DNA from 3 places in the Shinella oryzae genome. Region 3 is predicted to be linked to each of the others. Evidence: predicted binding sites of a transcription regulator. Region 3 holds the regulator's gene; each other region holds the start of a gene.
What was found. The regulator LexA, encoded in region 3, represses DNA repair genes until DNA is damaged. The targets are predictions, from matches to a motif close to TGTTCNNNNTGTGTTCNG.

Region 1: the regulator LexA is predicted to act here: its motif matches at 7,306-7,323, upstream of K6301_RS05085 (dehydrogenase).
Region 2: the regulator LexA is predicted to act here: its motif matches at 7,294-7,311, upstream of recA (recombinase RecA).

Annotation. Positions count from the first base shown of each region.
Region 1 is NZ_CP081987.1:1,025,276-1,035,623, forward strand. Features, by position in the region: gene K6301_RS05045 (sodium-translocating pyrophosphatase) at 1-1,887, shown strand, start outside; gene K6301_RS05050 (outer membrane protein assembly factor BamE) at 1,959-2,435, opposite strand; gene K6301_RS05055 (ubiquinol-cytochrome C chaperone family protein) at 2,531-3,142, shown strand; gene K6301_RS05060 (YceD family protein) at 3,159-3,713, shown strand; gene plsX (phosphate acyltransferase PlsX) at 3,829-4,890, shown strand; gene K6301_RS05070 (beta-ketoacyl-ACP synthase III) at 4,887-5,858, shown strand; gene K6301_RS05075 (integration host factor subunit alpha) at 5,957-6,295, shown strand; gene K6301_RS05080 (MerR family transcriptional regulator) at 6,426-6,956, shown strand; gene K6301_RS05085 (dehydrogenase) at 7,024-7,242, opposite strand; tRNA gene K6301_RS05090 (tRNA-Pro) at 7,732-7,808, shown strand; gene K6301_RS05095 (GlsB/YeaQ/YmgE family stress response membrane protein) at 7,917-8,168, shown strand; gene K6301_RS05100 (glycosyltransferase family 4 protein) at 8,233-9,387, opposite strand; gene K6301_RS05105 (O-antigen ligase family protein) at 9,387-10,348, opposite strand, start outside.
Region 2 is NZ_CP081987.1:1,573,611-1,583,958, reverse strand. Features, by position in the region: gene dksA (RNA polymerase-binding protein DksA) at 231-650, shown strand; gene K6301_RS07890 (flagellar biosynthetic protein FliO) at 771-1,802, opposite strand; gene cckA (cell cycle histidine kinase CckA) at 2,099-4,711, shown strand; gene K6301_RS07880 (pseudouridine-5'-phosphate glycosidase) at 5,227-6,153, opposite strand; gene K6301_RS07875 (carbohydrate kinase family protein) at 6,188-7,135, opposite strand; gene recA (recombinase RecA) at 7,370-8,458, shown strand; gene alaS (alanine--tRNA ligase) at 8,769-10,348, shown strand, end outside.
Region 3 is NZ_CP081987.1:1,305,845-1,316,192, forward strand. Features, by position in the region: gene gltA (citrate synthase) at 1-1,090, opposite strand, end outside; gene K6301_RS06550 (ComEC/Rec2 family competence protein) at 1,397-3,916, shown strand; gene lexA (transcriptional repressor LexA) at 4,109-4,831, opposite strand; gene K6301_RS06560 (molybdopterin molybdotransferase MoeA) at 4,925-6,148, opposite strand; gene moaC (cyclic pyranopterin monophosphate synthase MoaC) at 6,148-6,642, opposite strand; gene trpC (indole-3-glycerol phosphate synthase TrpC) at 6,642-7,457, opposite strand; gene trpD (anthranilate phosphoribosyltransferase) at 7,466-8,488, opposite strand; gene K6301_RS06580 (peptidylprolyl isomerase) at 8,504-10,348, opposite strand, start outside.

The DNA.
Region 1 (10,348 bases), 280 kb from region 3:
GTGCTGTCGGGCGTTGCCGGCTTCATCGGCATGCATGTGTCCGTCCGCGCCAATGTGCGCACGGCGCAGGCCGCGTCCGTCAGCCTGTCCTCCGGCCTCGACATCGCCTTCAAGTCGGGCGCGATCACCGGCATGCTGGTGGCCGGCCTCGCCCTTCTCGGCGTGTCGATCTACTACTGGGTCCTCACCGGCGTCCTCGGGCAGGAGCCCGCCTCGCGCGAGGTCATCGATTCGCTCGTCGCGCTCGGCTTCGGCGCCTCGCTGATCTCCATCTTCGCCCGTCTCGGCGGCGGTATCTTCACCAAGGGCGCCGACGTGGGCGGCGACCTCGTCGGCAAGGTGGAAGCCGGCATTCCCGAAGACGACCCGCGCAACCCCGCCACCATCGCCGACAATGTGGGCGACAATGTCGGCGACTGCGCCGGCATGGCGGCCGACCTCTTCGAGACCTATGCGGTGACGGTCGTCGCCACCATGGTGCTTGCGGCGATCTTCTTTGCCGGCACGCCCGTTCTGGCGTCCGCGATGATCTATCCGCTCGCCATCTGCGGCGCGTGCATCATCACCTCGATCGTCGGCTCGTTCTTCGTCAAGCTCGGCACGAACGGCTCGATCATGGGCGCCCTCTACAAGGGCCTCGTCGTGACCGGCCTGCTGTCGATCCTCGGCCTTGCCGCCGCGACGACGCTGACCGTCGGCTGGGGCGTGATCGGCACGGTGGCCGGCAAGGAGATCACCGGCACCAACCTGTTCATCTGCGGGCTTCTCGGCCTCATCGTGACGGCGCTGATCGTCGTCATCACCGAATACTATACCGGCACCAACAAGCGCCCGGTCAACTCGATCGCCCAGGCATCGGTGACCGGCCACGGCACCAACGTCATCCAGGGCCTCGCGGTCTCGCTGGAATCGACGGCGCTGCCGGCCATCGTCATCGTCGGCGGCATCATCGCCACCTACCAGCTGGGCGGCCTCTTCGGCACCGGCATCGCCGTCACCGGCATGCTGGGCATCGCCGGCATGATCGTGGCGCTCGACGCTTTCGGCCCGGTCACCGACAATGCCGGCGGCATTGCGGAAATGTCCGGTCTCGACCCGGAGGTGCGCAAGTCGACCGACGCGCTCGATGCCGTCGGCAACACGACGAAGGCCGTGACCAAGGGCTATGCGATCGGTTCGGCTGGTCTCGGCGCGCTGGTGCTGTTTGCGGCCTATTCGAACGACCTTGCCTACTTCGCCGCCAATGGCGACAAGTATCCGTATTTCGCGGATATCGGCACGATCTCCTTCGACCTCTCCAACCCCTATGTCGTCGCAGGCCTGATCTTCGGCGGACTCATCCCCTATCTCTTCGGCGGCATTGCGATGACGGCGGTGGGGCGTGCGGCGGGCTCGATCGTCGAGGAGGTGCGCCGGCAATTCCGCGAAAAGCCGGGCATCATGGCGGGAACGGAACGGCCCGACTATGGCCGCGCCGTCGACATGCTGACCAAGGCGGCGATCCGCGAGATGATCGTGCCGTCGCTCCTGCCGGTGCTGGCGCCGCTCGTCGTCTATTTCGGCGTGCTCGCAATGCCGATGGCGACTAAGGCTGACGCCTTCGCCGCACTCGGTGCCTCGCTGCTCGGCGTGATCGTCAACGGCCTGTTCGTCGCCATCTCGATGACGTCAGGCGGCGGCGCCTGGGACAATGCGAAGAAGAGCTTCGAGGACGGTTTCGTCGACAAGGACGGCAACCGGCACATGAAGGGCTCGGAAGCGCACAAGGCCTCCGTGACCGGCGATACCGTCGGCGATCCCTACAAGGACACGGCGGGCCCCGCGGTCAACCCGGCGATCAAGATCACCAATATCGTGGCGCTGCTGCTGCTGGCCGTCCTGGCCTGACCCCAAAATCCGCGCAAAGAAAAACCGCGGGAGCGATCCCCGCGGTTTCCTTTTGTCTTCGCGGTGCGCGCCTAGTTGTTGCCGCCCAGCATGCTTCTCACCATCGCGCCGGGGTTTGCACCGCCGCGCAGCAGCTGGCCGAGGAAGGTCGTCTCGGCGCCGCCCGTCGGCGTGACGCGCTTGATCATGTCGAAGACCTTGCCGTCCTGCAGCGTGTAGTGGGCGAGGCGCTCGACATTGCCGTCCTTGTCGAAATACACGGCCAGAACGCTCTGCTCCACGACTTTGGGCTTCATGAAAGCCATCGGGCGCGTGCGCTTCTGGGATATGTAGTAGAAGACTTCGTTGTCGAAGGTCGCCGTCGAGGAGGGCGAGCCGAGCGACAGCAGGACCTGTTCGCGCGACGAGCCGACGGGGGCAAGTGCAAGCGTTTCCTGGTCGATGACGTAGCCCTGGTGCATTACCTCGCCCATGCCCATGCCCTGGCAGCCTGCCAGAACAGATGCGGAGAGGGTGGCGGCAACGGCGGCACTACGCAACAGCTTCATATTCACAGCATCTCTCTTAACACTATCCCCGGGACGATGATGGCCGCGCAGCCATTGCAATTCATGCATGCTTCGGTAAACCAGCTTCGACCGTCATGCAACATGACTTGCGACGGCACCATGGTTTGAATCAGGCAAAACTAGGCTTTATGATGATTTTTGGCCTGTTCGGCAAAAAAAACGGCAACCGGCGCATTGTCGAAAAACAATATGCGACGCTTACAACGGCCGCGCGCCATCCCTATCTCTATGAAGCGCTTGATGTTCCCGACACGGTGATGGGCCGCTTCGAGATGCTCTCGGCGATATTGATCCTGTACTTCCGCCGCACCCGCGCGAGCGCGACATCGGGTCAGGAAATCGCCCAGGAGATCGTCGATGCCTTCTTCGAGGACGTCGATCATTCGATTCGCGAACTCGGCGTCGGCGATGCCGGCGTGCCCAAGCGCATGAAGAAATTCGCCGGCATGTTCTACGGCCGGCTGGAGTCTTACGCGGCGGCGTTCGATGCCGCCGACCGTGATGCGCTGGCGGCGGCGCTGCGGCGCAACATCTACCCGGAAGGCGGCGAGGGCGCCCCTTCCATGAACGGCCTGGCCGCTTATCTCTTCGACGCAGAAACGGCGATGGCCGGCGTTGGCGAGGATGCGATTGCGGTCGGCGCGCTCACGGTTCTGGAACCGCGCGCGCCCGCACAGGCCGTGTGAGGCGAAAGGCAAGACGATGAAGCACAATGACGAAACGCCGTTCTCCTACCCGGTCAAGGTGGGGCATATCTCCGCCAACCCGGTGGAAGTGAAGATCGCGGCGAATGCCGAGGAACTGACGGGCCTTGCCAGGCTCTGGTCCGTGCTGGAGGTGAAGGCGCTGACGGCGGCCTTCGAGGTGAAGCGCTGGAAGCGCGACGGCATCCGCCTGAAAGGCCGCGTGACCGCCGACATCGTGCAGGCCTGCGTGGTGACGCTCGACCCGGTGGAAGCGCATATCGACGAGCCTGTCGAAGTCGTGTTCGTGCCGGAGGGCTCCAAGCTCGCGCGCATGCCGGTCGCGGCCGAGGGCGGGGAAATGCTGCTCGATCCGGAAGGCCCGGACGCGCCGGAAATCTTCACCGGCGACACGATCGATGCCGGCGTGGTGGCCGCAGAGCACGTCGCGCTCGCCATCGATCCCTATCCGCGCAAGGCCGATATCGCCTTTGCAGGCCATATCGAGAGCACCGACAAGGACGACCGAAAACCGTCGCCTTTTGCTGTTCTCAAGGACTGGAAAAAAGACTGAACGCCTCAAGGGCGTCCGATAATTCAGTTGTGCCCCCGGCGAAAAGCGGTATTTTGGCCGAATTCCGCTGGGGCGGCTCTTCTGCCGTTGGAAACAAAACTAAGGCAATACACGCGTGGTCAGAATTTCCGTCGATGTCATGGGTGGCGATTTCGGCCCGTCCGTGGCCATCCCTGGTGCAGCCAAGGCTCTCGAGCGCCATCCCGAAATCCGCTTCGTGCTCTATGGCAACGCCGCCGAATGCGAGCCTCTTCTGGCGCAACACCCGAAACTGAAGGCCGCCAGCACGTTTCATCACTGCGACATCGCGGTGGCCATGGACGAGAAGCCGAGCCAGGCGCTGCGCCGCGGCCGTGGCAAGGCCTCCATGTGGCAGGCCATCGATGCGGTGGCCAAGGGCGAGGCGGATGTCGCCGTTTCCGCCGGCAATACCGGCGCGCTGATGGCGATGTCGAAATTCTGCCTGCGCATGATGGCCAATATCGAACGGCCCGCCATCGCCGGCATCTGGCCGACGCTGAAGGGCGAGAGCATCGTGCTCGACATCGGCGCCACGATCGGCGCGGACGCCAACCAGCTCTTCGACTTCGCGCTGATGGGCGGCGCCATGGCGCGCGCGCTCTTCGAGATCGACAAGCCGACGCTCGGCCTGCTCAATGTCGGCGTCGAGGAGATCAAGGGCCAGGAAGAGGTGAAGGCCGCCGGCCAGCTCATCCGCGAGGCCAATTTCGACACGATCGACTACTATGGCTTCGTGGAAGGCGACGATATCGGTCGCGGCACGGTGGATGTGGTGGTGACGGAAGGTTTTGCCGGCAATATCGCGCTGAAGGCGGCGGAAGGCACCGCGCGCCAGATCGCGGAATATCTGCGCGCAGCCATGTCGCGCACCTGGCTTGCCAAGCTCGGCTACATCCTCGCCAAGAGCGCCTTCGACAGCGTGCGGGAGAAGATGGATCCGCGCAAGGTCAATGGCGGCGTGTTCCTCGGCCTGAACGGCATCGTCATCAAGAGCCATGGCGGCACGGATGCCGAGGGTTTCGCAGCCGCGGTGGATGTCGGCTACGACATGGTCCGCAACGGCCTGAAAGACAAGATCGAAAGAGATTTGCAGAAATATCACGCCGGCCGCCCCGTCGAGGGCGCCCAGAGCGTGAGCGATGAGGTATCGAAATGATCCGTTCAGTTGTCCGTGGTTTCGGAACGGCGCTTCCCAAACGGGTGGTCACCAATGCCGAGCTGGAAAAGACGGTCGACACGTCCGACGAGTGGATCGTGCAGCGCACCGGCATCCGCCAGCGCTACATTGCCGGTGAGGGCGAGACGACCGCCTCGCTCGGCGAAGTGGCCGGGCGCGCGGCCCTCGATAAGGCCGGCCTCACCGCCGCCGATATCGACGTGATCATCGTGGCGACCTCCACGCCCGACAACACCTTTCCGGCGACCGCCGTCAACATCCAGAACCGCCTGGGCATGCACCATGGCTTCGCCTTCGACGTGCAGGCCGTGTGTTCGGGCTTCGTCTATGCCGTGACGACGGCCGACGCCTATATTCGCGGCGGCCTGGCCAGGCGCGTCCTCGTCATCGGCGCGGAAACCTTCTCGCGCATCCTCGACTGGACCGACCGCACGACCTGCGTGCTGTTCGGCGACGGCGCGGGCGCCATCGTGCTCGAGGCGCAGGAAGGGGCGGGCACCACCGCCGACCGCGGCGTGCTGACGGCGCAGTTGCGCTCCGACGGCGCGCATCGCGACAAGCTCTATGTCGACGGCGGCCCCTCGACCACCGGCACGGTGGGACACCTGCGCATGGAGGGCCGCGAGGTCTTCAAGCATGCGGTCGGCATGATCACCGACGTGATCGTCTCGGCCTTCGACGCGACCGGCTTCACGGCCGACGACGTCGACTGGCTGGTGCCGCACCAGGCCAACAAGCGCATCATCGATGGTTCCGCCAAGAAACTCGGCATTCCCGAGGAAAAGGTCGTGATCACCGTCGACCTGCACGGCAACACGTCGGCGGCCTCCATCCCGCTCGCGCTGGCCGCAGCCGCAGAGGACGGACGCATCAAGCAGGGAGACGTGGTTCTGCTGGAAGCCATGGGCGGCGGTTTCACCTGGGGCGCGGTGCTGCTACGTTGGTAGGATGGCGCCCACCACAGGTGCGGCTTGACCCGGGCTTGCAAGGACAATAGTCTTCCGCGACTAACCATACGCTTTCAATAGGAAATCGGTGAGGAACGATGAGCGGCAAGACGGTGACACGCGCAGATTTGGCCGAATCGGTTTTCCGGAAAGTCGGCCTTTCGAGGACTGAATCCGCAGAGCTCGTCGAAACCGTGATCGATGAGATCTGCAACGCCATCGTGCGGGGCGAGAGCGTCAAGCTCTCCTCCTTCGCCACCTTTCAGGTGCGCGACAAGAACGAGCGCATCGGCCGCAATCCTAAGACCGGCGAGGAAGTGCCGATCTCGCCGCGCCGCGTCATGACCTTCAAGGCCTCGAACGTGCTCAAGCAGCGTGTCCTGAAAGCCCATCTCGCGCGCAAGGCGAAACAGAAGCCGGCTTCGCCCGCATCTTAAGCGCTTTTCGGGGTGATAGCCCCGCCGCCGGCAATTTGAAACTTGAATATCGCCCGGCAACTCGCTGAAATGAATACGATTCGGCTGCATATCGTGTATGCTGCCGCCGTAACCTTTCATCGAGGCCAGTATGGACAAGAGTCCGGACGCTTTCCGCACCATCAGCGAGGTCGCCGACGATCTCGACCTGCCGCAGCATGTCCTGCGCTTCTGGGAGACGCGGTTCACGCAGATCAAGCCGATGAAGCGCGGCGGCGGACGGCGCTACTACCGCCCCGAGGATGTCGACCTGCTCAAGGGCATCCGCCACCTGCTCTACGATCACGGCTATACGATCAAGGGCGTGCAGAAGCTCCTGAAGCTTAACGGCAACAAGTTCGTCGCGGCCATCGCCAGCGGGGACTTGGCTACGGTCGAAGCACTGGCGGCCGCCAGCCACGAGGAGCCGTCACCGCCGAAGGCCGGCAGCGACGAGGACCAGATCGTCGGCCGCGCCAAGGCGCCGTCCAGCCGCCGCTTCTTCTCCTTTGTCGGCGGCGGAGACGAAACGCCGGAAATCTCCCTCGGCAAGACCAGCGTCGGCAAGGAAGACCGCGCCCTGTTGCAGGAGGCGCTCTACGACCTGCTGGAGTGCAAGCGCCTGTTGGACCAGGTGCGTTAAGGCACTCGTATGCGCTGCTGTAAACGCCGCCGTGTTCTTCCGCACGGCTCATCGGCCGCGCTCGCCTCTAGTCCCGTCGCACGGAAGGCTCCCAGCCTCGCGTGAAGCCGCGCCCCATCGCAGCACGCATCAGGTCGAGCTGGCGTTGCAGATGTGCGCAGTCGGCGAGCAGGGTCTCGATGGTCGCCCGCGCATCGCCGCCATGCCAGGCGAGGGCGGTATCCACGGGGTCGCCTGCCGCATCAAGAGTCGCCGCGTCGGTTACAGGCTCGCAAAGCGGCTGCATGTGATTCTCCCGGGAATGGATCAGAGCGTCCAAGGGTCTGAAAGCAGACGCCTTGGCCATGAATGTTCTTATTATGTTCCGGTTGCCTAGGGAGTCAAGAGGCGGTGGGCGGACGGACGCAACTTGGGGAAAAAGCCCCGCCGAAGGCGGGGCAAGCAGGCGTCACGCTTGGCTCGCGGTGACGCGGGGAGTGCCCGCAAAAATCAAGGCGGGCAGAATGCTTCTACGACTTTCGTCTTATGTCCGGAAAGGTCGAAAGCGCTGAATCCGGTACGGTTTACGAAAGAAAAGCCGATACCGTGATCGATGAAGCCTATGCGGTGCCCCCATATCGCGCGGCATGGAGCCGAGAGCGTGCCTTTTACGATAAGCCGCAAGCTGAGTATCGCTCCGCGACGTCCGGCAACGGGACATTTATCCACATTTGTTCCGGACGCCGATTTTTGGGCTTGCATCCAAAACATCCAGACTATAGGGGTTTGCTCGGTCCGGAATGTAGCGCAGCCCGGTAGCGCACTTGACTGGGGGTCAAGGGGTCGTGGGTTCGAATCCCGCCATTCCGACCAATTCTCCTTCTCCCGCATATCCTGTTTCAGCGGAACTTTTGCCGGTTCTTCGCGTTACCATGCCGCCGGCTCTTTCGCCGGTGTCATTCGAGCGAGAGGGCAACGGACATGGAAGAAGCAGGTATCGGCTGGATTGCGGCCATCATCATCGGCGGTATTGCGGGCTGGCTCGCGGAACGCTTCATGAAGAGCGACATGGGCGTTCTCATGAACATCCTCCTGGGCATCGTCGGCGCGGCCGTGGCGAACCTTTTGCTCGGACTTATCGGCGTTTCGCTGGGCGGCTGGATCGGTTATCTGATCGCGGGCTTCATCGGCGCCTGCATTCTCATTGCGGTGGCGCGCGCTATCAGGCGATAGAGAAAAACACGTTTCCCAAGGCCGTCTTTCCGCGAGGAAAGGCGGCCTTTTTCGTTGGCAAATCTCAGGCGACGAGGCTGCGGTAGATCGCTTCGGTCTCGTCGATCATGCGGTCCAGGGCGTAGTCGGCGCTGCGGGCCACGGCGGCTGCGGTGTAGCGGGCGAGGCTCTCCGGGCTGGCGAGGTTCAGCATCGCGTCCGCCAGACGGTCCGGATTGTCGGTGTTTTCGATCAAAAGGCCGTTGTGCTTGTCCTTCAACACCATCGAGGCGCCGCCGACATCGGTCAGGACGAGCGGCTTGCCGGCGGCGGCGGCCTCCAGCATCACATAGGACATGGCCTCGTAGCGGCTCGGCATGACGAGCACGTCGATCGCCGCCATCGCGTCGCGCCCGGTGAAGCGCGTCGTGAGGTGCATGCGCCCGGCATGCCTGCTGGCCTCGATCCGGCTGCGCGTCGCCTCCTGCGCCTCGCCCGTGCCGATCATCAGGAGATGCGCGCGCGACAGGTGACCGGCAAGGAGATCAAAGGCAGCCACGAGCCGCTCCGGCGCCTTCTGATGACAGAGGCGGCCGACGAAACCGTAGAGCAGCGCATCCGGGGGGATGCCGAGTTCGCGGCGCACGGCTGCGCGGGTATCGTCCGGCGGTGTCTCGACGCCGTTGACGACGATGGTGAGTTTCTCACGCGGTATGCCGAGGCCGCGGGCATGCGCGTACTCGTCCTTCGAGACGCAGATCAGCCGGTCCGTCAGCAGGCGCGCGAGCATCGTCTCGATCAGGCCATAGACCCGGCGACCGGTCTTGCCGAGGCCCGGATCCATGGTGCGGAAGGCGTGCGGCGTGTAGACCCGCGGCACATGTCGTCCCGGCAGGCGCAGACGCGCGAGCGCGCCCGCCTTGGAGCTGTGGCCGTGAATAATGTCGAAGGGGCCTGCCTGGCGCATGACGCCGGTCAACTGACGCCAGGCGCCGAAATCGGCCGGGCCCGGCGAGCGCTTCATCGGTACGACATGGATGCCGGCGAGGTCGAGCGCGGTGAGTTCGGCGACGAACCGCTCCTCCGCCCTGACCGGGGAGTAGACGGCATGCACGCTGTGGCCGCGCGTCTGCATGCCACGGCACAGGTCGATGAAATGCCGGCCGGAGCCGCCGCCGCTGGGTTCCAGGATTTGCAGGAGGCGCAGGGGCCGAGGGCTCCTGATCGGGGCTGCGTTCATCAGGACACAGCGCCTTTGACGCTGCGCAGGTTATGGCGCCGCTCAAGCGCAAAACAGCCCCAGAGGATGCCGAGCAGCAGGTAGAAGTGCCTCCAGTGGTCGGTGTCGATGACGAAGCCGATCACGCTGTGGCCCACGATGGTGATGAGGGCGATCATCAGATAGGGCTGCCATGGCCGGTTGCGCAGCAGGTATTTGAAGCCGGCGCTGAGCGTCCAGGCGATCAGGGAGACATAGCAGAGGAAGCCGAGCCAGCCGTAGCTCGTCAGCGACTTCAGCCAGATATTGTGCTCGTCTTCCGGAAAGATCTTGCTGAACACCATGGGGCCGATGCCGAGCGGCTTTTCCATGGACATGAGGAAGCCGATGCGATGGCGGTCGAAACGGCCGAGATGCCCGCCGTCGTAATCCTGTACGAGTTGGGTGCGGTTGGAAAAGAGGTCCGCGACCTTGTCGAACTGGAGCGCCACGAGCAACGCGATAACCATGAGCCCGGCCGCCGAGATACTGAGGATGAGGATCTTCAGCCGGAAAGCGCCGGTGCGCTCCTTCAGCAGCATGATGAAGACGAGCGCCACCACCGAGAACAGGTAGAGCGCCCAGGCGGCGCGCGAGAACGACAGGAAGACGCCGAGTGCCAGGATCAGCACACCGATGATCTTGAGCGGCGCGCCAAGTATGCGGCCGGAAAGCAGGCCATACATCAGGTAGAGCGACGGCGCGACGAGATAGGGGCCGAAGACGTTCGGGTCCTGGAAGGCGCCCTTGGCACGGTCGTAGAGCGTGAAGGCTTCCGCTCCGGGAAAGGCATGGAAATAGCCGAGGATGCCGAGGATGGAGGTGATGAGCGCGCCGGCGACCCAAGCCCTGAAGATGAGCTCCAAGCGCGAATGGCGCGCCTCTATGATGGCGGCGAAGAAGACGCTGGAAAGCGCCAGGAACAGCGAGACGGCGACATACA
Region 2 (10,348 bases), 270 kb from region 3:
GCTGAAGGCGGAGCAGGCGGTCCTCCTTCCAACGGCCGCGGCAATGCCGTCTTCGGCGCGATATGGGAACGGCTGTTTTGCCATCCTATTGTAATTTTGATGAAATATTACTCTGGCAAGGTCCAAAACATAGGCACGCGTGAAAACCGTGGGTAAGTCTCAGAAGGCTTGAAACGGCGTAATTGTAGGGATATACAGCGCGCCTTGAGATGTTCTTCAGGAGAATCGCGTTGAGTGAGAAGATCGATCTTAGCAATTTCGTCCTCAATGAGGACGATGAATTCATGAGTGCCAACCAGCGGGCTTACTTTCGAGCGAAGCTTAACGCCTGGAAAAACGACATTCTGCGCGAAGCGCGCGAAACTCTCGAACATCTGGCCGAAGAAAGCGCCAATCATCCGGATCTCGCAGACCGGGCATCCTCGGAAACCGACCGCGCTATCGAGCTTCGGGCTCGTGACCGCCAGCGCAAGCTGATCTCCAAGATCGACGCCGCGTTGCAGCGCTTGGACGAGGGCACCTACGGGTACTGCGAGGAAACGGGTGAGCCGATCGGCCTCAAGCGTCTCGACGCCCGTCCGATCGCAACGCTGTCCATCGAGGCGCAGGAGCGTCACGAGCGCCGCGAAAAGGTGTATCGCGACGAATAGGCGTCTGCCTGACGGGCGAAACGGGCGCCCGGGAGCCAATCCTTCACGCTCGTTCCTCAGGGAACCGCAATAACTCAAACCCCTGGAGCTTCCGCTTCCAGGGGTTTTTTCTTGGCCGCGTCAGCCCTTGCGGTTGGCGGCGATCTCACCGAGCAGGCGGGCCATTTCGGCTTCCGTCTCCTCACGGCTCTTGCCGGCCGGTTGCTGCGCCTGTCCGGCCATGGCGGCGGTCTGCGTCGGGTTCGACGTCGGCTGGGCAGCGGTGCGCACCTGGCCGGCACTGGCGGTCGTCGCGGGATTGTTCGCCATCTCCGCTTCGAGCAGCTTTTCGAATTCGCTGACCAGGGCCGGATTGTCTGCGGCGCTGCCTTCCGGCCTGACCGGCGTCGCGGTAACCGCGGTTACCGGGCGCTGCTGCGGCACCTGATGGCTCTGGGCGGGAACGACAGCCGGGTTTACGGTGCTCATGGACGAGGCCGTGGCGGTTGCAGCGGGCTGCGGCGTCAGCACGCGCTGGCGGTTCTGCTCCAGCAGGTCTTCCACGCGCTTTTCGGGCGTGCGCTGCTGCTGGCCTGGCTGCGTCTGCTGCACGGCGGAAACCGGCTGGGACACGGCCCGCGCGGGAACCGGGCGCGCATCCTCATCGCCGGCATAGAGAACCTTGCCCATGGCGGAGACGCCATCCTGTGCTGCGGCCGGCCGTCGCTCGGTGGTGGTAGTGGTCGGGGTTGCAGCCGTGACGCTTGCCGCCGGCCGGGTGACCACGGGCGTCTCTACGGCGGCGACGGCGGGTTCGCGCCGTACCGGCTCGGCTCGCTCGACCGTCTCGACGGGCTTTTCGGCGGGCTGCGCGCTCTCGCTCGCTGTCGGCACGATCCGCGATTCGATGACGATGTCCGTGGGGCCGCCGATCATGACGAGGTGTTCCACGTCGTCGCGCCGCACCAGAACGAGGCGGCGGCGCGTATCGATCGCGGCGGCATCCAGCACGGCAAGGCGCGGCGTGCGGTTGCGGCCGCCGCGAATGAAGGGCGAGGACGGACGGCCCCGGATGATCCACAGCACCAGCGCGAGGCAGAGAAGGCCGAGCAGGACGACGACCACCGCGATGACGAACTTCTGACCGTTGTCTGCGAGGATCTCAGGCAACATGGCGCGTGCACTCCTTTTGTCCGGTCGGCCCCTGCCGCTCACCGCGGCATCTGACGGCCTTTTGCGAGGTCCTACAAGCGCTTGGCGACGGTTGTCCAGCATCCATTGCCGTCGCGCTTGCGTCGTAACTATGGCGGCGCGCGGAAAATACGAGGGTTTTGGCGGTAATATTCCCTGTGAATTCGCGGCCTTGCTTCCCCTCGGCGGCTTTTTGCGCTTCCCTCGGGCAGCTAAACATGATTCTCGCATCGTTGCCGCGCCACGTGAAGGGCAGGCGCGCTGCATATGAGGGATTGATGACGACGATGAAACGGCCGGGCGACGACAATCTGCCGATCGTGGACCGCGGCTTGCGGCCGGCGATGGCGCTTCGCGTCGTGCTGCTGGCCGTCGTGCTGGCGGCCTCGGCCGGCGCCTTCATCGTTTTCAAGAACCAGCTCGACAATGAACTCGTGCTCGGCGTGCTGGGCGTGCTGGCCATGGCGGGCATCTTCTTCGTCGTGTCAGCGCTGATCGGCTTCATCGAGTTCATGCCGGAACCCGCCGGTGCCGACGATCTCGCGCATGCCTTTCTCGACAGCCATCCCGACGGCACGGTCATCACGGACCGCAAGGGACGCATCGTCTATGCCAATGCCGCCTATGGCGCGCTGACCGGCGCCAAGGGTGACGCGGAAGTGCAGTCGCTCGAGACGCTGCTGTCGCGCAACCGCGACGCCACGGAAGCCGTCTACCGCCTCACCAACGGCCTGCACGAGGGCAAGGAGGGGGCCGAGGAATTCCGTGTCCAGAAATCCCTCGACGCGTCCGCCTCGGCCGGTTCCGGCGCGCACTGGTATCGGTTGAAGGCCCGCGTGCTGCCGAACGGCAAGAAGGCCGGGCGGCCGCTCTATATCTGGCAGATTTCGGATATCACCTCGGAGCGCGACGATCAGGAGCGGTTCTTCAAGGAGCTGCAGAACGCGATCGATTATCTCGACCACGCGCCCGCCGGCTTCTTCTCCGCCGGCCGCAAGGGCGAGATCGTCTATCTCAACGCGACGCTCGCGGAGTGGCTGGGCATCGACCTCACGAAGTTCCATCCGGGATCGCTGTCGATCGCCGATGTGGTGGCGGGCGAGGGGCTTGCGCTCATCCAGTCCGTGCAGGCCGAGCCTGGCCTGAAGCGCACCGAGACGCTCGATCTCGACCTGCGCAAGACGAATGGCCAGAGCCTGCCGGTGCGCATCGTGCATCGCGTGTCCTCCATGCGCGACGGTGCGCCCGGCGACAGCCGCACCATCGTTCTGGCGCGCGAGGAGGGCGGCGAGGCCGACCAGTCCGCGTCGATCGCCTCCATGCGTTTCACGCGTTTCTTCAACAACACGCCGATGGCGATCGCCTCCGTCGACGGCAATGGCCGCATCCTGCGCACTAATGCGCCGTTCCTGAAGCTGTTTTCCGGCGTCGTGTCGCGTGACGACATCGATCGCGGCGCCAAGCTCGAGACCATCGTGCACGAGACGGACCGGCTGCGCCTCCAGGCGGCATTCGATGCGGCCAAGGACCGGCAGGGCGATATCCCGCCGATCGATTCGCTGCATCCCGCCGACGACGGGCGGCATTTCCGTTTCTACGTGAACGCCGTCATCGACCAGAGCGACGAGGCGCCGGAGGAGGCGGCCATCGTCTACGCCGTGGAGATCACCGAGCAGAAGGCGCTCGAGACCCAGATGGCGCAGACCCAGAAGATGAACGCGGTGGGAACGCTCGCCGGCGGCATCGCACACGATTTCAACAACGTGCTGACGGCCATCCTGCTCTCGTCCGACCATTTGCTGCTGTCGGCGCGCCCCGCCGACGCGAGCTTTGCCGATCTCATGGAGATCAAGCGCAACGCCAACCGCGCCGCGGTGCTGGTGCGCCAGTTGCTCGCCTTCTCGCGCAAGCAGACGATGCGCCCGACGGTGCTCAACCTGACCGACGTGATCGGCGACCTGCGCATGCTGGTCGACCGGATGACCGGCACGAATGTGAAGATCAATGTCGATTACGGCCGCGACCTGTGGACGGTGAAGACGGATCTCGGCCAGTTCGAGCAGGTGCTGATCAACCTCGCCGTCAACGCCCGCGATGCCATGCCGGATGGCGGCACCATCACGTTCCGCACCCGCAACGTGGAGGCCGAGGAGGCCGCTGCCCGCAACCTGCGCGACCTGCCGCCCGGCGACTATGTCGAAGTGGAGGTTTCCGACCAGGGAACGGGCATACCGCCCGAGATCATCGACAAGATCTTCGAGCCCTTCTTCACGACCAAGGATGTCGGCAAGGGCACGGGCCTCGGCCTCTCGATGGTCTACGGCATCGTCAAGCAGACCGGCGGCTACATCTATCTGGATTCGGAAGTCGGCAAGGGCACGACCTTCCGCATCCTGCTGCCGCGCCATGTGGAAGAGGCCGTTCCCGTCGATACCGCCGCCGACGCCGCGCAAACCGGCGCCCAGCCGGTCGCATCCGTCGCGCAGATCGCCGAAAAGGAGCCGCGCGACCTCACAGGCGGTTCGGCCGTCGTGCTTCTCGTCGAGGATGAGGAAGCCGTCCGCCGCGGCGGAAAGCGCATGCTGGAAACCCGCGGCTATACGGTGCACGAGGCCGGGTCGGGCGTGGAAGCGCTCGACATCATGGACGAATTGAACGGCGCCGTCGATATCGTCGTATCCGACGTCGTGATGCCCGAAATGGACGGGCCGTCTCTGCTGCGCGAACTGCGCAAATCCTATCCGGATCTCAAGTTCATCTTCGTCTCGGGTTACGCCGAGGACGCCTTCGCCCGCAACCTGCCCGCCGACGCCAAGTTCGGCTTCCTGCCAAAACCGTTCTCGCTGAAGCAGCTGGCTGAGGCCGTGCGGGAAATGCTCGACGAGGGGTAAGTCAAACGGGTTTCAGTGCCGAATTGCCCCACATCCGCATTGTCCCTTCGTCGGCCTTTGTGAGCTTTAACGAAGGACGACCGAGCATACCGTTGCGCCTGGCATTCACGATGCAACTGTATCGACTGGCATAGGCGCGTGAGGACCGGCCAACTTCATATCCATTAAACGCGCGTCGGCTCCAATGCCATCCCTCGTCGTCACGCCAGAATACCCATCTGTCACCATTCGGATCGATACAACTTAAGAGCATGATCTCTACTCCCCTTGATAGACTCAAGGTCGCGCTGATTCGTGCAATTGTCTACCAATCCAATGCAATCTTTGGGTGTTCCTTTTCTGGTGCCTATATTGTTTAAGGTTGTGTTGATAGCTTCTAAATTCTTTATAAAACAACGGCTTATTTATAAGGCTTTTCTTACTTAATTGCGTGAGTTATTCGCGCCGGTTTGTAAGGAATTCGTGACCTGCGTCAAAAAAAGAGCGGCCGGAGTAGCCCGGCCGCTACTTTGTTCTCAAGCCACCATCGCGACGGCGATCTCTGCCGCCAGGCGGGCATTGTTCTCTACCAGCGCAATGTTCGTCTTGAGACTGCGGCCGTCGGTCAGGTGGAACAGGCTGTCGAGCAGGTAGGGCGTGACCGCCTTGCCGGCGATCTCGTCGCGCTCTGCATTGTCGAGCGCACGGGTGATGTAGATTTCCATCTCCTCGCGCGGGATCTCGTCGGCCTGCGGCACCGGATTGGCGATCAGCATGCCGCCGTCGACGCCGAGCTGGTCGCGCACCGTCTGGAAGTTGGCGATCGCCGCCGGACTGTTGAGCGTCAGCGGGCTCTTCAGCCCCGAATCGCGCGACCAGAAGGCCGGGAAGATGGCGCTGTCATAGGTCACGACCGGCACGCCGCGCGTTTCCAGCACTTCCAGGGTCTTGGGGATGTCGAGGATCGCCTTGGGGCCGGCGCAGACGACGATGACGCCCGTGCGCGCGAGTTCCTCAAGGTCGGCCGAGATGTCGAAGGTTTCTTCCGCGCCGCGGTGAACGCCGCCGATGCCGCCGGTGGCAAAGACCCTGATGCCGGCGCGCGCAGCACCGATCATCGTGGCGGCGACCGTGGTCGCGCCCGTGCGGCGCTCGGCAATGGCAAACGCCATGTCGGCGCGCGATACCTTCATCGCGCCCTTGGTCTGCGCCAGCGCTTCGAGCTGGGCGGCTTCCAGGCCGATATGCAGCACGCCCTCGATGACGGCGATGGTGGCCGGCACGGCGCCGTTGTCGCGGATGATCGTCTCCACGCTGCGCGCCATCTCGAGATTGCCCGGATAGGGCATGCCATGCGTGATGATCGTCGATTCGAGGGCGACGATGGGCGCGCCACGGGCCTTGGCGGCGGCGACTTCGTCCGAATACTGCATCGGCAGGAGGGAGGAGACGGGTCTGGTCATGCGATGTCCTTGAAGGATTTTGGGCAAAAAAGTCTCATGACAGGATTTCGGCAGGCGGCACAAGAGAAAGTGCATCGGCAAGCGCCGTCTGCGACATTTCTTCCGCGACGGCGAGCGGCGAGCGCACGGTGATGACGGCGGCGGCGACGCCATGGCGCAACGCCTCATCGATCGGCGTCCCACGAAGCCACGCATCGAGAAAGCCGGAAGCGAGCGAATCGCCCGCGCCGGTGACATCGCCGAGCGCCGGTATGGCCGGCGGCATCACCAGCGCGGCACGCTTCTCATCGAAGGCGATGACGCCTCTGCCGCCGCGCGTGACCACGCCGGCGCGAAGGCCGACGGCGCGCAGAGCGTCGGGCCATGCGGCCGCGTTTTCCGGGTTGGCGCCGCTGATCGTGCGCGCCTCCGCCTCGTTCATGAACAGGAAGGCGAGGGCGGACAGGCTTTTTTCAAGGCGCACGACCTTGGCCGGCGAAATGGCGATGGCGGCAAGCGGAATGCCGGCTTCCCGCGCCATCGTCGCCATTGCCGCCAGCGTTTCCGCCGGCAGATTGGCATCGGTCAGCAGGGCGCCCGCTTCGGCAATCGCCTCGCGCATGGCGCGCTGTTGCAGCCGGCGCGGCGAAAACAGCCGGTAAAGCTCCATGTCGGCCAGTGCGATGACGAGGTTGCCGTCGCGCTCGATGATCGCCGTGTAGCTCGGGGTCGCGCGGTCGAGAAAGGTGAAGGGCGTGTCCTCGACGCCCGCCGCGTGCGCTGCGGCCGCGACGATCTCGCCGTCCGTGTCGCCGCCACGTGGCGAGACCAGCCGCACGCGGCGGCCGAGCCGGGCGAGATTGCGCGCTGCGTTGAAGGCGCCGCCGCCCGCTTCCACGAACCATCCGCCCGGATTGCTGGCGCCGGGCACCGTCTCGCCGGCAATACGCCCGCGCCTGTCCACATGGGCGCCGCCCATCACCAGTATCGTTCTGTCCGTCATCGTCGTCCTTCGCATCCGCATGCCGATTCGTCCGTCCGGGGCAGGTTGCAGGGCGGCCAAACCGTTGTTTTCAATCCAAGATCATCCACTTGAAACGAAAGTAGAACACACGCTCGATTTGTTAATTCGTTCAAATGGATGAACGGCTCTTGCAAAAAGAGAACAAAATGTGTACATAGCTTTCATCGGCGGGTTCGTTGCCTGTCTTGCTTCAATAACCTAAAGGTGGACAAAATGGCACAGAACAGTTTGCGGCTCGTAGAGGATAAAACAGTGGATAAAAGCAAGGCACTCGAAGCGGCTCTCTCCCAGATCGAGCGCTCGTTCGGCAAGGGCTCCATCATGAAGCTCGGCGGCAAGGACAGCGTGGTGGAGATCGAGACGGTTTCGACCGGCTCGCTCAGCCTGGATGTCGCGCTTGGCATCGGCGGCCTGCCCAAGGGGCGCATCATCGAAATTTACGGGCCGGAAAGCTCGGGCAAGACGACGCTGGCACTGCAGACCATCGCCGAGGCGCAGAAGAAGGGCGGCATCTGCGCCTTCGTGGACGCCGAGCACGCGCTGGACCCGGTCTATGCCCGCAAGCTCGGCGTGGACCTGGAGAACCTCCTCATTTCGCAGCCGGATACCGGTGAGCAGGCGCTGGAAATCACCGATACGCTGGTCCGTTCCGGCGCCATCGACGTGCTGGTGGTCGATTCGGTCGCGGCACTCACGCCGCGCGCCGAAATCGAAGGCGAGATGGGTGAAAGCCTGCCGGGGCTTCAGGCCCGCCTGATGAGCCAGGCGCTGCGCAAGCTGACGGCCTCCATCTCCAAGTCCAACACGATGGTCATCTTCATCAACCAGATCCGCATGAAGATCGGCGTCGTCTACGGTTCGCCGGAAGTGACGACGGGCGGCAACGCCCTGAAGTTCTACGCCTCCGTGCGTCTCGATATCCGCCGCATCGGTGCGGTGAAGGAGCGCGACGAGGTGATCGGCAACCAGACCCGCGTCAAGGTCGTCAAGAACAAGATGGCGCCGCCCTTCAAGCAGGTCGAGTTCGACATCATGTATGGCGAGGGCGTCTCCAAGACCGGCGAGCTCATCGACCTCGGCGTCAAGGCCGGCATCGTCGAGAAGTCGGGTGCCTGGTTCTCCTACAACAGCCAGCGCCTCGGCCAGGGCCGCGAGAACGCCAAGACGTTCCTGCGTGACAACCCGGACCTCGCGCGCGAGATCGAGACGTCGCTGCGTCAGAATGCCGGCCTCATCGCCGATCGCTTCCTGGAAAACGGCGGCCCCGATCCGAACGATGCAGAAGACGCGGCGAACATGTAGTCTTCCCGCAACGCTTTCAGAAAACGACGGAAAACCGGCCTTTCTTCGCGAAGGGCCGGTTTCTTCGTGTCTGGACAGGTGCCGGGCCGGACGATAAAAGCCTTCAGTTCTCGCGCATGCCCGCGGTTTCAGGCCTTCTTTCGGGAGGCGTCGGGCGAAGCGCGGTTTCGACGGAATTCGCGGATGGACGGTCCACAAGGCCTTCCGGGCGGGCACTCCGGCCGGCGAGGCGGTGTCGCGTCGCTGTGGGGCAATTGGGTGGATGACGCGCCGGTTCCGGTGCAGACAGTGCTAAGATGAAGGACGCGATATGAGCGGCGTGAATGACATCCGGTCGACTTTTCTCGACTATTTCCGCAAGAACGGGCACGAGGTCGTGGCCTCCAGCCCCCTCGTGCCGCGTAACGACCCGACGCTCATGTTCACCAATGCCGGCATGGTGCAGTTCAAGAACGTCTTCACGGGGCTGGAGACGCGGCCCTACACCAAAGCGACGACGGCCCAGAAGGTCGTGCGCGCCGGCGGCAAGCACAACGATCTCGACAATGTCGGCTATACCGCGCGCCATCTGACCTTCTTCGAGATGCTCGGCAACTTCTCCTTCGGCGATTACTTCAAGGAGCAGGCGATCGAGCATGCCTGGACGCTCGTCACCAAGGGCTTCGACCTGCCGAAGGATCGTCTTCTCGTCACCGTCTACGCCGATGACGACGAGGCCGCGCTGCTGTGGAAGAAGATCGCCGGTTTCTCCGACGACCGCATCATCCGCATCCCGACCTCCGACAATTTCTGGCAGATGGGCGATACCGGTCCCTGCGGCCCCTGCTCGGAAATCTTCATCGACCAGGGCGAGCATGTCTGGGGCGGCCCTCCAGGCTCGCCGGAAGAGGACGGCGATCGTTTCCTGGAGTTCTGGAACCTCGTCTTCATGCAGTTCGACCAGACCGCACCCGGCGAGCGCAGCCCGCTGCCGCGTCCGTCCATCGATACCGGCATGGGCCTGGAACGCATGGCCTGCATCCTCCAGGGCGTGCAGAGCGTTTTCGAGACGGACCTGTTCCGCACGCTGATCGCCGCGGTCGAGGAAACGGTGGGCACGAAGGCCGAGGGCGAGGCCGCCGCAAGCTGCCGCGTCATCGCCGATCACCTGCGCTCGTCCGCTTTCCTGATCGCCGACGGCGTGCTGCCCTCGAATGAGGGCCGCGGCTATGTCCTGCGCCGCATCATGCGCCGCGCCATGCGCCACATGCAGCTGCTCGGCGCCAAGGAGCCGCTGATGTGGTCGCTTCTGCCGGCCCTCGTCGGCGAGATGGGTCGCGCCTATCCGGAGCTCGTGCGCGCCGAGGCGCTGATTTCCGAGACGCTGAAGCTCGAGGAAACCCGTTTCCGCAAGACGCTGGAGCGCGGCCTCTCGCTGCTGTCGGACGCCACCGTCACGCTCAAGAAGGGTGACATGCTGGACGGCGAAACCGCCTTCAAGCTCTACGACACCTACGGCTTCCCGCTCGACCTGACACAGGATGCACTGCGCGCCCGCGAGATCAATGTCGATCTCTTCGGCTTCAACGATGCGATGCAGCGCCAGAAGGCCGAGGCCCGCGCCAACTGGTCGGGTTCGGGCGACAAGGCGACCGAGGCCGTCTGGTTCGAATTGAAGGAAAAGCACGGTGCGACCGAATTCCTCGGCTACGACACCGAAACCGCCGAAGGCGTGGTTCAGGCCATCGTCGTCGACGGCAAGGCCGCCGGCAGCGCCAAGGCCGGCGACAGCGTGCAGATCGTCGTGAACCAGACCCCGTTCTACGGCGAATCCGGTGGCCAGATGGGCGATTCCGGTATCATCACCTCGGACAATGCCCGCCTTTCCGTCACCGATACGCAGAAGAAGGG
Region 3 (10,348 bases):
CGATGTTCGGATAGAGCTTCTTTTCGATGAAGTACTCGTCCGTCAGGGCGATACGCTCCAGCTCCATGGCGACTTCCAGCATCGGATCGTCCTTGATGCCGAGTTCGCCGAGAACCTCATGCGTCGTCTTCTGCATGATGCGCGCGCGCGGATCGTAGTTCTTGTAGACGCGGTGGCCAAAGCCCATCAGGCGGAACGGATCGTTCTTGTCCTTGGCGCGCGCGACATATTCCGGAATGCGATCGACCGAGCCGATCTCGGCCAGCATGTTGAGGGCTGCTTCGTTCGCGCCGCCATGGGCAGGGCCCCACAGGCAGGCGATGCCGGCCGCGATGCAGGCGAACGGGTTGGCGCCCGAGGAGCCGGCGAGGCGAACCGTCGAGGTCGACGCGTTCTGCTCGTGGTCGGCATGCAGGATGAAGATGCGATCCATGGCGCGCGAAAGCACCGGATTGACCACATATTCCTCACAGGGAACCGCAAAACACATGCGCAGGAAATTCGACGCGTAGTCGAGGTCGTTCTTCGGGTAAACGAAGGGCTGGCCGATATGGTACTTGTAGGCCATCGCCGCAATCGTCGGCATCTTGGCGATCATGCGCAACGAGGCGACCATGCGCTGGTGCGGGTCGGTGATATCAGTCGAGTCGTGGTAGAAGGCCGACAGTGCGCCGACGCAGCCGCACATTACGGCCATCGGGTGGGCATCGCGGCGGAAGCCGGTGAAGAAGCGGCTCATCTGCTCGTGCACCATCGTGTGGTGCGTGACGCGATGGTCGAAGTCGTCCTTCTGGGCCTTCGTCGGCAGATCGCCGTACAGCAGGAGATAGCAGACTTCCAGGAAGTCGCCGTGTTCCGCCAGCTGCTCGATCGGGTAGCCGCGGTGCAGCAGCACGCCCTCATCGCCGTCGATATAGGTGATCTTCGATTCGCACGAGGCCGTGGAGGTGAAGCCGGGATCGTAGGTGAAGGTACCCGTGTTCTTGTAGAGCGTGCCGATGTCGATCACATCGGGGCCGATCGTCCCGGATCGCGTCGGCAGCTCGATTGTCTTGCCACCGACCGATACGTCCGCGCCTTTTCCTGTCATAACGATCCTCCGTTGTTTCGAATGGCGGCATCCGGTTGTACCGGCGCCACGAACATGCCCGTTTTGCTAGCCCATTTGCGATGTCCTGCCAAGCGATACGAAAGGCAAATTGTGCATTGCGGTAACAGGCTTTCCGGCAACGCAATATCTACCCTTTGAGCGAAGTTGCAAGCAACTATTGAGGGTGGTCGGAAAATTGCGGAGGGCGCATCCTTTCTGGCTGCCTTACCATCGGCTTCATCTACTTTCGATTGAATGTTGCGCCGATCGATTGCATGATGCGGCGGGGACAGTGAGGCCGGGCGCATGGCCGGAACGGAGATCGCAGAGCGGGAGCGGGCCGCGAAGGCCTATAAGTGGGATGTCCGGCCAGGCGATGGCGCGGTGCCCGCTGCGTTCGACGATGCTCCTGCGCCGGCTGGGACATCCGCGCCGTGGTACAGTCAGGCTTTGGTCTGGCTCCGGCCGCGCCGCGCCGTCCGAGAAAGCCTGTCGGAGGCGCTGGTCGAGGAGCGCGGCCACGGGCACTTCTTCCTGTTCGTTCCGGTCTTCCTTGGAATAGGCGCGGCTCTCTGGTTTGCCGCCGAGGCCGATCCACCGATTTATGCCATGGTGCTAGGGGCCATCGCCACCGCGGTGCCCGCCTGGCGGCTTCGACATCGCGAGGATTTGGGCGCGATCCTGGCGGGTGGCGCGTTCCTCGTTCCGATCGGCATGCTTCTCGCAGCGCTCGAAAGTGCACGGCTCGATACCGTCATTCTCGACACGCCCGTGACGACCGTGATCGAAGGGCGGGTGCTGGCGCGCGAAAGCGGTGCGGGCAACGCGATCCGGTATCGCATCGCGCTGGAGAAGACGCGCGAGCCGGCTCTGAAACGCGCGCCGCAGGTTGTTACGCTTCTGGCGCGAAGCCGTCACGACCCCATCGCCATCGGCCACGGCATATCGGGCCGGGCGCGTCTTGGGCCACCCTCGGGCCCGGCCCTGGCCGGCCTCAACGACTTCGCCTTCGACGCATATTTCGCCGGCACGGGCGCGGTCGGTTATTTCTACAGTGCGCCGGTCGCAATCGAGACCGCTCCGACCGGGTGGAGCTACCGCATATCGCAGCGGATCGCGATATGGCGAAACAACCTGACCGAGCATATCCGAGGACGCATCGGGGGCGATGCCGGCGCGATCGCCGCGGCTCTGGTGACGGCGGAACAGCGGGCGATCAGCGAGGAGACGGTGGAGGCGCTCCGCCAGGCCGGGCTCGCCCATGTCCTGGCCATTTCCGGTCTCAACATGGTGCTCGCGGCCGGCACGTTCCTTGTCGGCGCGCGCATGCTGATGGCGCTCATACCGGGCTTTGCCGAACGATTTCCCACGCGCAAGATCGCGGCGGGCGGTGCACTCCTCATGGTCACGCTTTACATTCTCGTGTCGGGCGGCGCGATCTCGGCCGTCCGGTCATGGATCATGATCTGCGTGATGCTGATCGCCGTGCTCTTCGGCCGCTCCGCCATCAGTATGCGCAATGTGGCGCTGTCGGCCATCATCATCCTCGCCGTCACGCCTTCCGCCATCACCAATCCCGGCTTCCAGATGTCCTACGCCGCAACGCTCGGCCTCGTCGCCGGTTATGCGGCGTGGCGCGAGCGGCCCGTGCGCAAGGAGGGCAAAGGCGGCGCGTTGCGCTTGACCGGCGGCGTGGCCGGGCGCTTCTTCGGCGGACTTCTGCTGTCGTCGGCGATCGGAAGCCTGTCGACGCTGATCTACTCCATCGGCCACTTTCACCGCGTGCCGGCCTACGGGCTTGCCGGCAACCTGCTGGCCATGCCGGCGATCAGCGCGATCGTCATGCCCTTTGGCCTCATCGCCGTCCTGCTCATGCCCTTCGGGCTGGATGCCGTTCCCTTTGCCATCATGGGCAAGGGCATCGAATGGATGATCGCGCTGGCGTCGTGGGTTTCGAGCTGGAAGGGCGGGGATATCGTCACCGGTAAAATTCCCATGTCCGCCTTCCTGCTGATCGGTGTCGGCGGGGGGCTGCTCTGTATCCTGCGCACGCGGCTGCGGCATGCCGGGACGGTCTTCATTGTCGCCGGTGCGCTGGTGGCCCTTTGGCCGTCCACGCGCGGGAAACCGGAACTGCTCATCTCCGAAGACGGGCGTCTGGTTGCGATCCTGCGCGGCGATGCGGTTGCCACGAACCGCGCCAAGCCGCCGGGTTTCATCTACGACCAATGGCGTCGCGCGATGCGGCTCGGCGACCTGACCAAGCCGGAACTGCGAAAGACCGCCGACCTGCTGCTGGCGGAGACGGCGACGGAGAAAGCCGCTGCCGGGACCGACAGGAAACGACCGCGCCGCAAGGCGGACAGGACGAAGGCGAAGGACGCGATGACGGAGGCTATCGCGGCAGCGCGACAGGCGCATACCTTCGTCTGCGAGGCGAAGGCCTTCTGCGCTGCCGTTTCGCCGAGCAGCTGGACGATCGTCACCCTTGAGGATACGGCCTTTCTGGGCACGGCCTGCGACACGGCTGATCTCGTCGTCGTACCCTTCGCCCTGCGGCTCGACAGCTGCCGCTCGGGTGCGAGGCTTGTGACCGCACGTCATCTGCGCCGAACGGGCGCTTTGGAAATCACGCCGCCGATCGACGATCCCACCGCAAGCCTCGCCGGCGCGACCGACATGCCGGCCGTGGAAACCTTGGCGCGCGCCTGGTCAAGGCATCGCACCTATGACTGGCGCAGCGACACTTTCGAAACGGCAGCCGCAACGCCGCCGGCAGAGACTGAGACCAAGGAGGTCGATCGCTCGCCTCTTCAATTGCCATGAAGTCAGCCGAGCGGCCAAGCTTCCCGATTTGCAGCGATCGTAGAAAAAGCCACCTGACCGCACGCTATCGCTAACGGCAGAGCACCGGGCGAAGCGAGGGGAGACCTTAGCCGCCAAGCTCCATCATACCCGAGCTGCGGTCCTGAACTGACAAGACGCTCACCACGCGCTATAATGCTTGTCCAATGCGTCTCAATGATACCGGCGGATAAGCCCCACGAGCTTGCCCTGGATCTTGACCCGGTCGGGCCCGAAGATCCGGGTCTCGTAGGCCGGGTTCGCGGCTTCAAGCGCGATGGACGCGCCCTTGCGGCGGAAGCGCTTCAGCGTCGCCTCTTCGTCGTCGACGAGAGCAACGATGATTTCACCGGGATTGGCGGTGCTGGCGTTGCGGATGATGACCGTGTCGCCATCGAGAATGCCGGCCTCGATCATCGAATCGCCCTTCACCTCGAGCGCATAGTGATCGCCGTTGCCGATCATTTCGGCCGGGACGGTGATCTCGTGCGTGTTGTTCTGGATGGCGGAGATCGGAACGCCGGCGGCGATACGGCCCATGACCGGAACGGAAACAGACGACGACATGGTCGGCTGTGGCGCCACGGGCTTGGATGGCGTCACGGCGGGGGGCTGCTTGCCGAGGCTGCCTTCGATGACCGACGGCGAAAATCCGCGGCGCGGCTGGAGGCTTGGCGAATAGGCCTCCGGAAGCTTGATCACCTCGAGCGCGCGGGCCCGATTCGGCAGGCGGCGGATGAAGCCTCGTTCTTCAAGCGCCGTGATGAGGCGGTGGATGCCCGACTTCGAGGCGAGATCCAAGGCATCCTTCATCTCGTCGAAGGACGGAGGAATGCCGGATTCCTTCATACGCTCGTGAATGAACAGGAGCAGTTCCTGTTGTTTGCGCGTCAGCATGGCCTCTCCAACGAGAATCGTGAAACAAATCCAGAACAGACACTATCCGTTCCACATGTGTTCCGCAAGGGCCTGCGCGCACAATAATACCATTCAGGCCGCCGGTTCCCTGAGAACGAGGACGTCGCAGAGCGCGCCGGGCTCCTCTGCCGGTGCATGCGGCGGGCGGATCAGCAACCCTTCGGATTCGGCGAAGATCTTCATCATCGACGAATCCTGCTTGTCGAAAGGCGTGACGAGGAGACCGCCGTCCGGGCCGCGCACGAGTCGCGCACGAATGTAATCCTGCCGGCGGTCGTTCTGCTTGAGCGGCACGGCGGCGGCGGCCGGGCGCACCCGGTTCATCGCGGGCAGGCGCGCGAGTTTGCGGACCAGCGGTTCCAGATAGAGATAGGAGCAGACAAGGCTGGAGACGGGATTGCCGGGCAGGCCGATCACCTGGATATCGCCGAGGCGGCCGACCATCAGCGGCTTGCCAGGACGCATGGCGATGCGCCAGAAATCGAGTGCCATGCCGGCCTCGCCGAGCACGGGCTGAACGAGATCGAAATCGCCGACGGATGCGCCGCCGAGCGTCACCAACACGTCGATGTCCATTTCCAGCGCCCGGCGCACGGCATCCAATATGGTCTGCTTGTCGTCTCTCACGATGCCCAGATCGATCACCTCTGCGCCGGCTTCGCGCGCGATGGCCGCGACGCCGAAGCTGTTGGAGGCGATGATCTGGCTTGCACCGGGCGTCTCTCCCGGCGGCACGAGTTCGTCGCCCGTCGCAAGGATCGCGACCCGCGGGCGCGAATAGACGGGCAGGTCCGGGTGGTTCATGGCCGCCGCAACGGTCAGCCGGCCGGCATCCAGCACCTGGCCGGCCTTCAGCACAACCTCGCCGTCGGTGAAATCCTGCCCCCGCGGGCGGATATGGCGGCCCTTGGGCGTGAGGAACGTCGTGCGGATGCGGCCGTCTTCCAGAAGCTCGGTGTCTTCCTGAAGGATGACCGTATCGGCGAAGGCCGGCAGCGGCGCACCGGTGAAGATACGAACCGCTTCCCCCGGGCCCGCCGTGCCGTCGAAAGCGTGGCCGGCGGAGGACAGGCCGGCGACCCTGAGCACCGATCCGACCTCCGCGATGTCGGCGTGGCGGACGGCATAACCGTCCATCGCCGAATTGTCGAAAGGCGGCTGAGTGAGGCGGGCGGCGACATCGTCGGCCAGCACGCGTCCAGCGGCGTCGTGGAGCGGGACGCTTTCCGTCCGCCTCACCGGCTTGGCCGCGGACAGCAGGCGGTTGAGGGCGTCGGCAACGAGAAGAAGGGACATCAGCCGTCCCTGCGCTTGTAGTCGCCGGAACGGCCGCCGGATTTTTCGACGAGGCGAATGCCGCCGATTTCCATCTCGCGGTCGACCGCCTTTGCCATGTCGTAGATGGTCAGGCACGCGACGCTGACGGCGGTCAGCGCCTCCATCTCCACGCCGGTGCGGCCGGTGAGCTTGGCCATGGCCTCGATGCGCAGCCCGGGCAGGGCGTGGTCCTCGCGGATTTCCACGGAAACCTTGCTGAGCATCAGCGGGTGGCAGAGCGGAATGAGGCTGGACGTCTGCTTGGCGGCCATGATGCCTGCGAGGCGCGCCGTGCCGATGACGTCGCCCTTCTTCGCATCGCCCTTGAGAATGAGGTCGAGCGTGGCGGGCAGCATGCGTACGAAACCTTCCGCCACGGCTATCCGCACCGTTTCCGCCTTGTCGCCGACATCGACCATATGGGCTTCGCCGGCGGCATCGATATGGGTGAGCGTGCGGGCGTCGTCGCCCATCATTCCGCCGCCAGCATGTCGGCGGAGCCGGTCAGCAGGTCGCGCGTCGCCGCCGTCACGTCATCCTTGCGCATCAGGCTTTCGCCGACGAGGAAGGTGGAGATGCCGACCTTGGCGAGGCGCTGGCAATCGGCATGGGTAAACACGCCGCTCTCGCCCACGAGCAGCCGGTCCTCCGGCACCATGCCGGCGAGCTTTTCAGAAACGGCGAGATCGACCGCGAAGGTGCGCAGGTTGCGGTTGTTGATGCCGACAAGCTTGGATTTCAGCTTGAGCGCGCGCTCCATTTCCGCTTCGTCATGCACCTCGATCAGGACATCCATGCCGAGCGAAAAGGCGGAGTCTTCCAGCATCTTCGCCGTGTCGTCGTCGAGAGAGGCCATGATGAGCAGGATGCAGTCGGCACCCCAGGCGCGCGCTTCCAGCATCTGGTAGCTGTCGAACATGAAGTCCTTGCGCAGTGCCGGCAGTGCGCAGGCGTTGCGTGCGGCCGTCAAAAATTCCGGCGCGCCCTGAAAACTCGGCGCGTCGGTCAGCACGGAAAGGCAGGCCGCACCGCCGGCCTCATAGGCCCTGGCAAGCGCCGGCGGATCGAAATCCGGGCGGATGAGGCCCTTGGAAGGGCTGGCCTTCTTGATTTCCGCAATCAGGCCGAACCGGCCTTGTGCCTTCTTGTCCTTCAGGCTGGCAAAGAAACCGCGCGGCGGTTCCTGGTCGTGGATGCGGGCGCGAAGCTCCGCCGGTGCCACACGCGCCTTGGCGGCGGCAATTTCGTCCAGCTTGTAGGCTTCGATCTTCTTCAGGATATCGGTCATGAGCAATCCTAACCCGTCGCGGCTTCGTTGGAAACCGTGACGAGTCGTTCCAGGGCGGCGCGTGCGCGGCCACTTTCGAGCGATTCGGTGGCGAGTGTCATGCCATCCGCCAGGGTCTCGGCCTTGCCGGCGACGACGAGCGAGGCCGCGGCATTGGCGAGCGATATGTCACGATAGGGCATGTGCGCGCCGCCGAGCACGGAGAGCAGGGCCGCGGCATTGTGCGCGCCATCACCGCCGCGCAGATCGTCGAGCGTCACCTGCGGCAGCCCGAAATCGGCCGGCGTCAGTTCGAACGTACGGATCTTGCCGCCTTCCAGGGCCGCGACCTGGGTGGTGCCCGTCGTCGTGATCTCATCCAGCCCTTCGCCGTGCACGACCCACAGGCTTTCCGAACCGAGATCGCGCATGACTTCGGCCAGCGGCAGCAGCCACTGGGGAGAGAAGACGCCGAGCAACTGGCGCTTCACGCCGCCGGGATTGGAAAGCGGGCCGAGCAAGTTGAAGATCGTGCGCGTTCCCAGTTCGACGCGGGAGGGGCCGACATGCTTCATCGCCGGATGATGCAGCTGGGCGAACATGAAGCCGAGGCCGGCATCGTGCACGCAGCGCGCAATATCCGCCGGACCGATATCGAGCTTTACGCCGAGGCAGGAGAGGGCGTCCGCCGTGCCCGACTTAGAGCTGAGCGCGCGGTTGCCGTGCTTGGCGACAGGCACGCCGGCGCCCGCCACGATGATCGCCGCAAGCGTCGAGATGTTGTAGGTGCCGGCGCCATCGCCGCCCGTGCCGACGATGTCGATCGCATCGGCCGGCACGTCCACCGGCAGCATGCGCGCCCGCATCGAACCGACCGCGCCATAGATTTCGTCCACGGTCTCGCCACGCACGCGCAGCGCCATGAGGAAACCGCCGATCTGCGATGGCGTGGCCGCGCCCGACATGATGATCTCGAACGCGCCGCGCGCTTCCTCCCGGTCAAGGGAGGCGCCGGCGGCGACCTTGGCGATATAGGGTTTCAGGTCGGACATGCGGCTGCGTCTCCCTCAGCGCGTGATGCTCTGTTCGGCGAGCGTCCGATTGATAGAGACGCCATAGGAGGTCTGCAGCGCGCTGACCATCTGGTCGAGGATATCGTCGCCGCTGACCCGGGCAACGGCCGCGATCTGCTGCGCGTCATCGGACAGCGCGTCGGTGGTGGCGTCGGTATTGACCTCGGTCACCTTCAGAAGGATCTGGCCTTCACCGTCGACGCCGGGCGTGTTGGCGACGTGGCCGACCGGGCCGCCGAAAGCAGCGGCAACGGCCGGCGGGCTCAGGACGGCATCCTGCGCGCCGCGATGCAGACCCGCCTTCGTCTCGACGACCATGCCGAGTTCGGCCGCGATCGCGGCGAGATCGCCGCCCTTGCGCACGCGCTCGGCCAGTTCCTCGGCCTTCTTGCCAAGCGCCTGGCGCTGCTGTTCTGCCGTCCAGTCGGCGACGACGCGGTCGCGGACCTCGTCCAGCGTGCGGTCGCGCTCCGGCACGATATCGAGCACTTCGAACCAGGCGTAGCCTTCGCGGCCGATATTGACCGGCGACGTCTCCATGCCGACATCGGTCTTGAAGACCTCGCCGATCAGCGCCGCCTTTTCCGGAATGCCGGTGATCTCTTCGCCCTTGTCGTCATTGCCCTGCGCATCGGCGGCCTCGACCGTTACGGCCTTGAGGTTGTTCTTGGCAGCGGCTTCCGCCAGCGTCATGCCATCGGCACGGCTGTCCTCGATGCGGTCGTGCACGGCGAGGATGCCCTGGGCCGCCTCGTTGAGTGCAAGCTCGTTGCGCAGGTCTTCCTTGACCTCGTCGAAGCTCTTGACGGTTTCCGGGCGGATATTCGTGACGCGCAGGATGATCGGGCCGAACGTGCCGTCGATGACAGGCGTCGTGCCGCCATCGGCGGTCACCGCAAAGGCGGGCGCGGCAAGCTTCTGGTCAGGTACGTTCGCTTCCGTGAAGTCGCCGAGCAGCACGTCTGCGGCTGTCTTGCCTTCTTCGGAGATGAGGGCGTCGAAGGTCGTGCCGGCTGCCAGCTTGGCGGCGGCAGCGTCGGCCGCTGCACGGTCGGCGAAGCTCAGCTGTTCTATGGTGCGCGTCGCAGGGGTGCGATACTTGGCGACGTTCTTGTCGTAATCGGCCTTCACCGCTTCATCGGTAATGGCCGCCGTGTCCACGATGTCCTTCGGCTCGAGCGAGACGTAGACGAATTTGCGGTATTCAGGCGCGCGGTATTTTGCCTTGTTCTCTTCGAACCATGGCGCCAGCACGTCGTCGCCCGGCGCCTTGACCGGATCGATATTGGCGTTGGTCAGGATGAGATAATCGATCGAGCGGGCCTCGCCGCGGTACTGGCGCAGCGCTTCGAGAAGCGTTTCAGGCGCCTTGTAGCCATCCGAGACCGCCTCGACGACCTGCGTGCGGATCGCGACCTGGCTGCGGTTGTTGATATAGTCGTTTTCGCGCAGGCCCGCATTGCGCAGGATGGCGGAGAAGGCCGTGCGGTCGAACTGGCCATTGACGCCGCGGAAGGCCGGGTCGTCGGCGATCAGCTGCGCAAGGCGGCCTTCGGACAGGCCGAGATTCATGTCGCGCGACAGCTGGTCGAGGGCCGCGCCGGCAACGAGCTCGGCGAAGACCTGGTTCTCGACGCCGAAGGCGCGGGCCTGCTCGGCGTTCAGCCGCATGCCGAAGCGCTGCGACATCGTGGCGACCTGCCGCTCATAGGCGAGGCGGAAATCGGTCGGCGAAACCTTGACGTCGCCGACGGTGACGACGGCATTGGACGCGCCTGTGACGATCGAGCTTGAAACGCCCCATATCGCGAAGGAACCGACCAGAACGATCAGCAGGGC